Aliamphritea ceti: one gene and its partner. The protein of the gene in region 1 binds, or shares a complex with, the protein of each later gene. Links are inferred from orthologs where the notes say so. Each region holds a gene or a part of one and is shown in the gene's direction. Other genes may lie near its edges. The genes, in order: dsbD and OCU49_RS02890.

Region 1 (6,613 bases):
TTGGTACGTGCAGGTTAGAAATACCTTTAACAGAATCAACCATCGCCAGTTCAGGACGGGATTCGTAGCATGCCTGGATGTCTTCTTCGATTTCTTCACGAACAGAGTTAGGCAGGCTGGCAATCTTTTCGTAAACACTGCCCAGGCCGTTGTTTGGGTTAACACCCAGCTTAGCAAACAGGTCGGCGTGCTTTTCGAACAGATCTTTATAGAAAACAGTTACCGCGTGACCAAATACGATAGGGTGGGAAACCTTCATCATGGTTGCTTTAACGTGCAGAGACCACATTACGTTAGTTTCTTTCGCATCGTTCAGCGACTTTTCAAAGAATTCACGCAGTGATTTACAGCACATGTACATGCTGTCCAGTACTTCACCTTTTTCCAGGCTCAGTTCTTTCTTCTGCTGTACTTCACCGTCTTTAGTTACGAACTCAATGCGTACGTTCTGAGCTTCATTAGACGTGATGGACTGTTCGCTGGAGAAGAAGTCTCCGCCACGCATGTGGTCAGCGTGAGTGCGTGAAGCCATGCTCCACTTACCCATAGAATGCGGGAATTTACGTGCGTATGCTTTTACAGCAGCAGGTGCGCGACGGTCAGAGTTACCTTCACGCAGAACAGGGTTTACTGCACTGCCCAGAATCTTAGAGTAACGCGTCTGAACATCTTTATCTGTATCGTTAGTTGGTGCTTCCGGGTAATCAGGGATGTCGTAGCCCTGACCCTGTAATTCAGCAATACATGCTTTTAACTGAGGAATTGAAGCACTGATGTTAGGAAGCTTAATGATATTGGCATCCGGGTCCTGAGTCAGTTTGCCCAGGAACGACAGGCCATCAACAACTTTCTGATCTTCACTCAGGTTATCGGGGAACGCAGACAGTACACGACCAGCAAGAGAGATATCGCTGATTTTGACATCGATGTCAGCAGCAGAGGTGAATGTTCTGATAATAGGGAGCAGAGAACAGGTCGCCAATGATGGTGCTTCGTCGGTCAGGGTGTAGTACATCGTTTGTTTATTGGTTGTCATTTTATCCCCTTTTGTTTCGACAGGTAGACGGTGGTTTATTATAGGAAACTACGAAGACGTGATTTCGCATCTCCCTAAGCGGGTGTCGCACCACCGAATGATTTTAACGCGGAGGCGATTATACGTTAAAAAACTACTAAAATTGAAGCGGAGCCGTGAACAGATCGGGGAATTTTCGGCTAAAGTAGCAGTACAATGTAGTTTTACTACTCCAAAGGTCGCTTTATTTCTTCCAGATAATAAAAAAGGGCTCCAATGGAGCCCTTGATTTTACTGGGTATTTTGCTGATTAGCGGTTTGGTAGTACTGCTTTCAGTTTTTCATGCATATCCAGCAGAGTCTTTTCAGTCGTATCCCAGTCAATACATGCATCTGTAATAGAGACACCGTATTCCAGGTCAGCAGGGTCTGCTGTCATCTTCTGATTACCTGCACCGAGGTTACTTTCAACCATCAGACCAACAATAGTTTTGTTGCCGTCGATGATCTGGTTAGTCACGTCAGTCATAACCAGTGGCTGCAGGTTGTGGTCTTTATTGGAGTTAGCGTGGCTGCAGTCAACCATGATGTTGGTTGATACGCTGGCTTTTTCCAGAGCCTGTTCACACAGTGCTACATTAACAGAGTCGTAGTTTGGTTTGCCGTTACCACCACGCAGAACAACGTGACCATACTCATTGCCCTTAGTACGAACAACCGAGCACTGGCCATCTTCGTTGATACCCAGGAAGTTGTGTGGATGAGCAACAGATTCAAGCGCGTTAATAGCAACTGTCAGACCACCGTCAGTGCCGTTCTTGAAACCTACTGCGCCGGACAGGCCGCTGGACATTTCACGGTGAGTTTGTGACTCAGTTGTACGGGCACCGATTGCAGACCATGAAATCAGATCCTGCAGGTACTGCGGTGAAATTGGATCAAGTGCTTCAGTTGCCAGTGGCAGCCCGGCTTCAGCCAGTTGCAGCAACAGATCACGGCCAATATGCAGTCCTTCAACAATCTGGAAAGAATCGTTCATGTGCGGGTCGTTGATTAAGCCTTTCCAGCCTACAGTTGTACGTGGCTTCTCAAAATAGACGCGCATAACCAGATACAGAGTGTCTTCAACCTTAGCTGCAAGTTCCTTCAGACGCTGCCCATATTCGATGGCGGCTTTAGTATCGTGAATAGAACAAGGACCAACAACGACAAAAAGACGCTTATCTTCGCCTTTAAGGATGTTTTTAATAACCTGACGGCCTTCCATAACAGACGCAGCGGCAGTTTCGCTCAGCGGCAATTTGGACTTTAGTTCGGCAGGAGTGAGGAGGACTTCATTACTCTCAATATTGAGGTTTTCTACGCGTTTATCAGACATCTTATTTCCTTCATGCAGCCCTTAGTGATTCAGCTGGACCGCAACGCCTTGCTTTGGCTTAACTCTTGTTAACTTACTAATAAGTGGAGACTCTTTGTATCACATAAGTTGTTACTGTTTAAGGGGCAAAGCACGAATCCCGGACCTTGTACTGAAGAAAACGTTGCCTGTCGCGCTAAAGTGAATAAAATCCGTGTCACAATCAGTCGCTTAATGACGCTTTTAAAGGTTTGTAGCAAGCGATGAGGGTGGTTTTTAGCAGGACATATCGTTATAGCTATATTTAACTGACCTGAGTCAGATAAAGATTACTGTTTTTAAACAGTTTTATCGCGCTCAAACAGAACTGTTCAGTAAAATGGTTGTCCATTTAGCATCCCGTATAACTTCATTATAGGAATAACCGTGTTGCAAAGAATTCAGCAATGGCTCAGCTATCTGCTAGCTTGCACTTTTTTCATACTTTCGACAGTGCCGGCAGTACAGGCAGGCCTGTTCGATAACGCTGACCCTTTCGGTGCCAGTGATGGTCCTGTCGATGTCGAACAAGCCTTTATGTTTGATTATGAACAGGGCGCAGACGGCAAGCTTAAACTGGTCTGGACGATCAAAGACGGTTATTACCTGTATCGTGACAAAACAGAGCTGACGACCAGTGAGCAGATATCTGAATTGTCCCGTGAACATTCTGCAGCCAAGCTGAAATCAGACCCCCTGTTTGGTGATGTTTATGTTTATTACAACCAGGGATTGATGGATCTTCAGCTTAGCAGCACTACCGGTGCGGCTGTTAATGAAACAATGACTGTTTCTTATCAGGGCTGCTGGGATGGTGGTATCTGTTACCCGCCCGTGCAGAAGACCGTTAGTCTTAAAGATATTCCGGTTGTTAAAGCTTCAGTGATACCTGTGGTGGCAGCAACTGATCCGGCTATGGCGAATGCAGATAAAGTCATTCAGGCGGTTATACCTAAGCAGCCTGCTCAACCATTGACGACGACATTAAGTGAACAGGATAGGTTCGCGCAACTGTTATCGTCCAGCAACCTGTTGCTGACTCTGGGGGCATTCTTTGTCGCTGGAATGGCGCTGGCACTGACACCTTGTGTCTTTCCGATGATCCCGATTCTTTCGAGCATCATCATAGGCCAGAAACAGCCAGTCAGTGCTAAACGAGGATTCTTCTTATCGCTGGTCTATGTGTTGTCTGTGGCAGTTACCTATACGGTAATCGGTATTATCGCTGGCCTGTTTGGTGAAAACTTGCAGGCGGCTTTCCAGAATGCATGGATCATAGGCTTCTTCAGCTTCATTTTCGTTTTATTGTCTTTGTCGATGTTTGGTTTTTACGACCTGCAGCTGCCTAACAGTTTACAGAGCAAACTTAATGAAATGAGTAACAGCCAGCAGGGCGGCAGCCTGATCGGCATCGTTATTATGGGCCTGCTGTCTGCTCTAATTGTTGGCCCGTGCATGGCTGCACCGCTCGCAGGAGCGCTGATTTATATTGGCCAGACCGGCGATCCCGTTTTAGGTGGTGCAGCATTATTCAGTCTGAGTATGGGTATGGGGATTCCTCTATTAATTGTCGGTGCTTCAGCGGGTAAGTTGTTACCTAAAGCCGGTATGTGGATGGAGAACGTTAAAGCAGGCTTCGGTGTCATGTTGCTGCTGCTGGCGGTCTGGATGCTTGACCGGGTGATAGCTGACGGTGTCGCGATCTTCTTGTACGGTGTGATTCTGCTGGTGAGCGCGGTTTACATGAAAGCGCTGGATTCTCTGGTAGATGCCAGTAAATGGCAGCGTTTCTGGAAAGGCATTGCTGTACTGATTCTTGTCTATGGAGGGAGCCTGGTTATAGGCAGCCTGAGTGGCAGTCAGAGCCTGTTCCAGCCACTGAAAGGATTGGCTTCTAACGGTGGAGTTGCGTCTCAAGAAGCTAAGGTAGAGTTTGTAAAAGTGACGAATGAACAGGCACTTGATCAAATTCTCATGACTGCTGAGCAAAATGGTCAGCCTGTTATGTTGGATTTCTATGCTGACTGGTGTATTTCCTGTGTTGAGCTGGACAAGATAACCTTTGTTGATGCCGGCGTTCAGCAAGCACTTAAGTCATTTATCAGTGTTAAAGTAGATGTGACTGCCAATGATGCCGATTCAAAGGCACTGTATAAACGCTATAGTGTGATTGGACCGCCAGCACTGATTTTTTATGATAAACAGGGCAACATTCAGCCGAACATGACGTTGATCGGCATGGTCCAGCCAGATGATTTTACCGGTCACATACAACCGTTGATCTAGTGCTTATCTAATTAAGTTAACTCATATAAAAAACCGGGCTTTTGCCCGGTTTTTTTATTGCTACTTATTACTGTTGTGCTTCTAATACAACCAATAAGTTATTAATGAAGGTGCTGTCTAAAGCCACTGACAGATAGATCAGTGGGTGACTTCGGTAATGACCTGGCTCATGGCCTGAGTAAGCGGCGTGTCTTGCGGACCGCTTAGCAAAATGGTTGTGGATACCGGCAATTCAGGCAGGCCGTCAACGTTGCTCAGCTCGCGCATATGAGGCTGCAAGCTTGAACGGCTTAGCATGCCAATGACAAGACCAGCATTTATAGCTGCTATTATTCCCGACAAGCTTTCACTGCTAAAAGCAATCCGATAATTTACACCGGCGTTACTCAGTGCTTTAACGGCTGCCTCACGCCACCAGCACTCACGGTTAAAGAGCGCCAGTGGTAAAGGTTTTTCCGGCTCTGTTATAAAGTTATCAGTGACCGCCCAAACCATCTCTTCCTGACAGATGATATCGTCACAGGACTCATCGGGGCCAACCGTATATAGCGCCATATCCAGCTCGCCTTTACTGATTGCCTGTGGGAAGTTCTCACTGAAACTGCCGTTGACAGTGACATCTACATCGGGATGACGCAGCGCAAACTGTCGCAGAATTGCTTCCAGCCATGGACGTGAAAAGTCGTCTGGTACCCCTATGCTTATTTGCCCGGTCAGTTTATTACTGAATAGGCGGGATATCCGGTCAATATCGTTTACCAATACTGTTGCTTCAGGTAACAGGCGATGTCCACTTTCAGTTAACAGCATGCCTCTTGGTTGCCGGTAAAACAGGCAGGTATCAAGAGCTTCCTCCAGTTTACGTATCTGGACGCTTATTGCTGACTGAGTACGGTTAAGCAGGTTTGCTGCCTGAGTAAGATTTTTAGTTTCAGCAATCGCAAGAAATGTCCGCAGCAGTTCACTGTCGATATTAGAGCGTTCGATATTTTTCATGGATTGGATCATAACTATTCATTTTTTAAATCATGTTAGCGCTATTACTCTGAGCAGACAATGTAATTAGATAAGGTAAAAATCATGTCCTGTGAAGTTTCTGAGTCTGGCTGTATGGGTTCAGACAGTCGAACTAGCAATGCCCGTTACTGGCTGTTTGGTTTGTTAACGGTGCTCATCATATGTATTAACCCGGTAGCATTTTGGCAAGCTATTCAATTTTCATTACAGAGTCTGTGGCTGGTTAGCCCGATGATTATCATTGGAGTGGCTTTAACTGCTTTTATGCTAGCAACTAATTCCGTACAACTGATTGCACGGGCGTTTCGTGGCAGAGAATTATCAATGATTCTCTGGGTTTCACTGGCCGGGGCGATAACACCTGTATGCGGTGCAACTGTATTACCATTAATAGCTGGCCTGCTGCTGGCAAGAGTTCCATTAGCACCTGTTATGGCGTTCTGGTTGGCATCACCAATAACCGATCCTGCCATGCTGTCTCTTACGGCTGCTACATTAGGCTGGCCACTGGCAATTGCTAAGACGGCAGGTGCTGTTGGAGCTGGATTATTTGGCGGTTTGGCTGTGTTACTGATGACCAGTAGTGGCTATTTACGCGAACCAATAAAAGCACAGTCTGAGTTACATAGGTTGAGCACTAACATGCTTGGTACTGAAGACAGTCTTTTATGGTCGTTCTGGAAAGAACAGCATCGTAAAACAGTATTCAAGGGCAGTATTAAAAGCAATGGCAGACTGATGATTATCTGGTTGTCTCTTGCGTTTATTGCTGAGTTTTATTTGCAAAGGTTTGTGCCATTAGAGTGGTTACCAGAGTTGTTTGGTAGTGACGCTACCTGGGCGGTGCCTTTAGCTGCAATTGTAGGTTCGCCTATATATCTGGATGGCTATGCCGCTTT
Region 2 (6,678 bases), 2.0 Mb from region 1 along the record:
TAAACCTTGATGAAGGTACGATTCGGGTCGATTGGGATCCGGAGTTTTAACCGGTGTGGATCGGTGTTGTCAGTCTTTTTCCTGAGATGTTCGAGGCGGTTACCTGCCACGGTGTAACAGGAAGAGCAGTGCGCAATAACTTGTTGGATGTGCAGTGCTGGAATCCAAGGGATTTCACTAAAGATAAACACCGTACCGTTGACGACCGCCCTTATGGTGGTGGTCCCGGCATGTTGATGAAGGTGCAGCCGCTGCGGGATGCTATCCATGCGGCCAGGCAAGCTGCCGGTGCAGATGAAGGCGTTAAAGTTATTTATTTGTCACCGCAGGGGCGCCGTCTTGATCATGCAGGCGTGAAAGAGTTAGCCAGTGCAGAAAAGCTGGTGTTGGTTGCTGGACGCTACGAAGGTATTGATGAGCGTCTGCTGGAAACTGAAATCGATGAAGAGTGGTCGCTGGGGGATTTTGTTCTCAGTGGCGGCGAATTACCGGCAATGGTGATGATCGATGCGGTGGCCAGGTTGCTTCCGGGTGTTCTTGGACATGCGGATTCAGCAGCAGAAGATTCTTTTAGCGACGGTTTACTGGATTGTCCGCATTATACGCGGCCTGAAAAACTTGACGAAATGTCCGTACCTGATGTGTTGCTTAGCGGTAATCACGAGGCAATCAGACGCTGGCGTCTGAAGCAGCAATTAGGCAGAACCTCACAGAGGCGCCCTGATTTGTTGGAAGACCTTGAGTTAGATAAAGAGCAGCAAACATTGTTAAACGAATTTATCCAGGAGGCCTGAGGGTCTCAGGGTTAGTATTAGGAGCGAGCGATGAGCAGCAAAAATCCAATCATTCAGCAGATTGAAGCTGAACAGATGACTAAAGACGTTCCTGAATTTGCACCGGGTGATACCGTTGTTGTTCAGGTTAAAGTTGTAGAAGGCGAGCGTAAGCGTCTGCAGGCTTTTGAAGGCGTTGTTATCGGTAAGCGTAACCGTGGCGTTAACTCTGCTTTCACTGTACGTAAAATTTCTCACGGTGTGGGTGTTGAGCGTACTTTCCAGACTTTCGCTACCAGCGTTGACAGCATTGCTGTTAAGCGTCGTGGTGACGTTCGTCAGGCTAAACTGTACTACCTGCGTGAGCGTAGCGGTAAGTCTGCACGTATCAAAGAAAAGTTGGCTAAATAAGCAGCTTTCCTGCGGGAAGAAAAAAGGTGGCTCAGGCCACCTTTTTTTGTGCCTGAAACTTTATTCGCTAATATTGTGAATAAAGATTTCTAGGTCGCTGTATCCTCGGAAGCGGTACTCGAATTCGAGCTCTAGGCGTTGGGCGATTTCTATGGCTTTATTGTATAAATACTCGTCCTGAGTTTGTGCGACATAAACCAGCTTTTTATAGTTACCGAACATGAACGGCAGCATGCTGGGCGTTTTGTCCAAACCGTATTGCTGCCACATGAATTTGTCAAAATGACGGCAGAAAAAATCAGTTAAAAAGAAAGAAGTTACATCTTCATCGTTGTTTGCAAAGCGTGTGTTGCCCTCGAAGAATGAAAAACAGTGTGGGCCGGGGATGCGTTCGATACTGTATTCGTCTAATACATCATCAAGTGCGCCTGCGGTGCCGCAATCGCCATAAATAACAAAAATCTTTGCATAAGAGTGCTGGTATTTTTCAATAGCTTTGCGCATTGCGTCAGGAATGAGTACTGGTCGGTGATGTAAATATGCAGGCAAGCATTGAATATCAATATGCATAAGGTTGTTGTGCGCTGTCAGAGCGACGACTTCTTTTGCCAGTGCGCCGCAGGCGAGCAGTAAAGTGCGGTGCTCCGGGGTCTGTTGTTTTACTATGCCCATGACTGCTACTTTTATTGATGTGTGTTGCAGAGATCTTAGATGGGGCGTTATAGAATAGCGAATAGACAGGTCGCATTTGCTATCTTGTGCCGGAAATAGCATAGATAAGGGATAAGAGTGTTGAAGCAGCAGGCGGAAGTCGTGCAGTTATCGAAAGATAATGTGCAGGTAATTGATAGCTATCTGGATGCTGTCTGGCTGGAGAAAGGGCTGAGTGATAATTCTTTGCAGTCTTACAGGCGGGATCTGCGTCAGTTTGCGCAGTGGTTGCAGGAACGGGGTTATGGTTTGCTGCAATTAGAGCGGCTTGAGTTGCTCAGTTATCTTAACTGGCGAGTTACACAGCGTTTAAAGCCTGCTTCTACGTCAAGAATGTTGTCCTGTTTACGAGGATTTTATCGCTACTATGTTCGTGAGGCGGTGTTGAGCGTTGATCCAACATTGGATATTGAAAGCCCTAAGCGGGGCCGTAGTTTGCCTAAAACTATGACTGAAACGGAAGTTGAAGCCCTGCTGGAGGCGCCAAATACGAATGACCCGCTGGACTTCCGCGACCGTACGATGCTGGAGATGCTCTACGCTGCCGGATTGCGGGTAACTGAGCTGGTGTCTTTGCAGTTGGGTCAGATCAATCCCCGACAGGGTATTATTCGAGTGGTGGGTAAAGGTGATAAAGAGCGCCTGGTTCCGCTGGGTGATGAAGCTGCCCGATGGTTGCGTGATTACGTACAGCATGTGCGACCTTTGCTGATTAGCGATTCGAATAATGAAGTGGTGTTTCCAAGTCGGCGGGGCACGCAAATGACAAGGCAAACATTTTGGTATCGCATTAAGCGTCATGGTCTGGCCGCAGGGTTAACACATTTGCCGTCTCCGCATGTCTTACGGCATGCTTTCGCGACGCATTTACTGAACCATGGAGCTGACTTAAGAGTGGTGCAGTTACTGTTGGGGCATAGTGATTTATCTACAACCCAGATTTATACTCATGTGGCGCAGCAACGGCTTCAGTCTTTGCATCGTGAACATCACCCCCGTGGGTAAAAAAATGCTTAAGAGTCTGAACTTTAAGGTTATGCTGTCGTCTCAAGTTTCAGACCACAAATATACCGGCAACAGGTCGGTGATGAGTTGCAGTTATAAAAGGTAGAGGGTTTCATGCGTAAATTTTTGATGATGGCAGCTGCACTGTTTGCATTTGTTGCTACCGTACAGGCGGAAGAGAATAAAGAGGCTGGTATACGTGATGCTTTGCGTGGCCTGAATGCTATGGTGCCGATCGTTGATGTTAAACCGGCGGCCTTTCCTGGTTTGTATCAAGTGACGTTGAAGAGTGGCGAAACGCTATATACCAATGATACCGGTAGCCACTTTGTAGTTGGCGATATGTTTCAGGTGAGTGATGCTGGTGGTTTGGTTAACTTGACCGAAGAAGCAAAGAAAGGTGATCGGATTGCGTTGATATCCAGTAATGATGCCAGTGATGCAATTACTTTTGCCGCTGAAGGCGAAAAGAAAGCCAGTATCACAGTGTTTACAGATGTGGATTGCTTCTATTGCCGGAAACTGCATAAAGAGATTGCAGATATTAATGCGCTGGGTATAGAGGTGCGTTATTTAGCATTTCCACGTGCTGGGTCAGGTTCTCCGGCGCATATGACGATGGATTCTGTTTGGTGTGCTGCTGAAGGTGAACGTAAAGGCTTAATGACTAAAGCTAAGCAGGGTGAGAGCTTGCCTGCAGCAAATAGTAGCTGTGAAAGTCCGGTGCTGGCGCAAATGAATGTAGGCCGTAAAGCAGGCGTTACAGGTACGCCTGCGTTAGTCCTTGAAGATGGAACCCTGGTGCCGGGTTACGTACCTGCAGCCCGTCTTGCTGAGATGCTAGAAGTAAATTGATCCTCTAGATCAAAAACTATTCATCAAGAAGGGAGCGAAATGCTCCCTTTTTTAGTTTCAAAGCGACCTCTTGCGTAGTGCATCCCTGCTGACTTAGATATAATGCCAAGCTATTTTGGCTCGGGCTGAATATGCGCTTACGTATATTCTGACATGACAAGCGAGGTAACGGTTTGAAACCAGTAAAAGTGGGTATCTGTGGACTCGGCACCGTTGGTGGCGGCACTTATAACGTATTAAAGCGTAACGCTGAAGAAATTGCGCGTCGCGCTGGTCGCAAGATTATTGTTGAGGAAGTCGGAGCACGTCGCCCGAATCCTGATTGCGATACAAAAGGCACCCAGATTACCGCGGATATTTTTGCCGTTGCCCGTAATCCTGAAATCGACATTGTCATCGAGCTGATCGGTGGTTATGAAACAGCGCTTGAGCTGGTTATGACTGCGATTGAGCATGGCAAACATGTCGTAACTGCTAACAAAGCGCTGATTGCTGAGCATGGTAATGAGATCTTTGAGGCCGCTCAGAAGAAGAATGTGATGGTTGCATTTGAAGCGGGTGTTGCTGGTGGTATTCCGGTGATCAAAGCCATTCGTGAAGGTTTGTCTGCAAACCGTATCAACTGGCTGGCAGGTATTATCAATGGAACCGGTAACTTCATCCTGACAGAAATGCGCGATAAAGGCCGTGATTTTTCAGATGTGTTGGCAGAAGCTCAGGCATTGGGTTATGCCGAAGCAGATCCAACCTTTGATGTTGAAGGTATTGATGCGGCGCATAAGCTGACCATTCTGGCTTCTCTGTCATTTGGTATCCCGCTGCAGTTTGAAAAAGCGTATACCGAAGGCATCAGTAAGATTACTGCTGAAGATGTGCAATACGCTGAAGAGCTTGGTTACCGTATTAAACATCTGGGTATTAGTCGTCGCAGTGAAGAAGGTGTTGAGTTGCGTGTGCACCCAACCATGATTCCTGAGAAAGCACTGATTGCGAATGTGCATGGTGTTATGAATGCAGTATTGGTTGACGGCGATGCCGTTGGTCAGACTATGTATTACGGTGCCGGTGCGGGTGCTGAGCCAACTGCCTCTGCAGTAGTTGCGGATGTTATTGATGTTGTGCGTACGCTGACAGCTGATCGCGATAACCGTGTACCGCATTTGGCTTTCCAGCCAGGTGAGTTGTCTGATGAGCCTATTTTGCCAATTGAACGTGTAGTGAGTTCTTATTATCTGCGTTTGCATGCGGTTGAGAAACCAGGTGTGCTGGCAATGGTAACGGGTATCCTGAGTGAGTCGGGTATCAGTATTGATGCTATCTTGCAGAAAGAAACTCATGAGCAGCTGGTGCCTATCATTATCCTGACTCAGGAAGTGAAAGAGCAGCAGATGAATGAGGCGATCGCTAAAATTGAAGCCTCTGACGATATCGACGGTGCGGTTACCCGTATCCGTGTGGAACACTTCGAAGCTTAAGTTGTAGGAAGTCAAAATCGTGAAATATATATCTACACGTGGACAAGCACCGGCACTGGACTTTGCCGATGTGCTGCTTGCAGGTCTGGCCAGTGATGGTGGTTTGTATGTACCGGAAAAGCTGCCGACCTTTTCGAAGGAAGAAATAGCTTCATGGGCCGGTCTGTCATATGCGGATCTGGCGTATAAAGTCGTTCAGCCATTTGTTGCCGGTTGTATTGATGATGCAGACTTTAAACGCATGGTTGACGAAACCTATGCAGGCTTTAATCACACTGCAGTTGCACCATTAAAAGAGCTGAATACTAACGAGTGGGTTTTGGAATTGTTCCATGGCCCTACTCTGGCATTTAAAGATTTTGCATTGCAGTTGCTGGGACGTTTGATGGATTTTGTCCTGCAGCAACGTAATGAACGTCTGGTTATTGTTGGTGCAACTTCCGGGGATACGGGTTCTGCAGCGATTGAAGGCTGCCGTCACAGTGATCATCTGGATATTTTTATTCTGCATCCGCATAACCGGGTGTCAGAAGTTCAGCGTAAGCAGATGACCAGTATCCTGGCGGATAATGTACACAATATTGCGCTGGAAGGTAATTTTGATGACTGTCAGCAGATGGTTAAAGACAGCTTTGCTGATCAGGGATTCCTGAATGGCGGTAAGCTTGGCGCAGTTAATTCTATTAACTGGGCGCGAATCATGGCGCAGATTGTTTATTACTTCTCAGCAGCACTGGCTGTAGGTGGTCCGCACCGCGAAGTAGCATTTTCGGTACCTACCGGGAACTTCGGCGATATTTTTGCTGGCTATATTGCCAAGCAGATGGGTTTGCCGATTAATCAGCTGGTTGTTGCAACTAACCGTAATGACATTCTTCACCGTGTGATTGCAGATAATGACATGAGCAAGGGTGAGTTAGTACACACTTTATCTCCGTCAATGGATATCATGGTGTCTTCTAACTTCGAACGTTTGCTGTTTGATGTTTATGGCCGTGACGGTGCTGCGATTACTGATCTGATGGACCGTTTCAAAACCGAATCTGTTCAGCTGGATGCTTCCCGTTGGGAAACTGTCCGTGAGCTGTTTGATAGCCATGCATGTGATGATGAAACGACTTGTCAGTTGATCGAAGACGTTCATGCTGATACCGGTTATCTGTTAGATCCGCATACTGCTATTGGTGTAGCTGCAGCACGTAAGTGCCGCCGTGATCTGAATGTGCCGATGATCGTTTTGTCTACTGCTCATCCTGTTAAATTTCCGGAAGCTGTTTTGAAGGCAGGCTTGCAGGCACCGGAATTGCCAGAGCATATGGCTGATCTGTTTGAGCGTGAAGAGCGCATGACAGTGTTACCAAATGATTTGGCGGCTGTTCAGGAATTTGTTGCGAAGAATGTTCCAGCATAATTTTTGAGAACTGATTTATTAAAACCCGCGACAGGTA

Evidence for each region.
Region 2: the proteins of dsbD (region 1) and OCU49_RS02890 are in contact, whole or in part, in a crystal structure (PDB 1JZD), measured with the Escherichia coli proteins. The link is inferred for Aliamphritea ceti from one-to-one orthologs.

The regions. Positions count from the first base shown.
Region 1 is NZ_AP025282.1:2,605,206-2,611,818, forward strand. The notes cover bases 2,380-5,247. They hold dsbD (protein-disulfide reductase DsbD), read left to right. Parts: upstream 2,380-2,798; coding sequence 2,799-4,697; downstream 4,698-5,247. Other genes in these bases: OCU49_RS11800 (3-deoxy-7-phosphoheptulonate synthase), read right to left, coding at 2,380-2,393; OCU49_RS11810 (LysR family transcriptional regulator), read right to left, coding at 4,836-5,247. Also shown: OCU49_RS11795 (NADP-dependent isocitrate dehydrogenase), read right to left, coding at 1-1,036; more of OCU49_RS11800, read right to left, coding at 1,326-2,379; more of OCU49_RS11810, read right to left, coding at 5,248-5,705; OCU49_RS11815 (permease), read left to right, coding at 5,778-6,613. UniProt on the Escherichia coli protein: Required to facilitate the formation of correct disulfide bonds in some periplasmic proteins and for the assembly of the periplasmic c-type cytochromes.
Region 2 is NZ_AP025282.1:634,300-640,977, forward strand. What follows is about bases 1,952-4,884. They hold OCU49_RS02890 (DsbC family protein), read left to right. Parts: upstream 1,952-3,014; coding sequence 3,015-3,755; downstream 3,756-4,884. Other genes in these bases: xerD (site-specific tyrosine recombinase XerD), read left to right, coding at 1,974-2,900; OCU49_RS02895 (homoserine dehydrogenase), read left to right, coding at 3,929-4,884. Also shown: ribosome maturation factor RimM, read left to right, coding at 1-50; tRNA (guanosine(37)-N1)-methyltransferase TrmD, read left to right, coding at 54-794; rplS (50S ribosomal protein L19), read left to right, coding at 825-1,184; OCU49_RS02880 (DUF1638 domain-containing protein), read right to left, coding at 1,245-1,856; more of OCU49_RS02895, read left to right, coding at 4,885-5,230; thrC (threonine synthase), read left to right, coding at 5,250-6,641. UniProt on the Escherichia coli protein: Acts as a disulfide isomerase, interacting with incorrectly folded proteins to correct non-native disulfide bonds.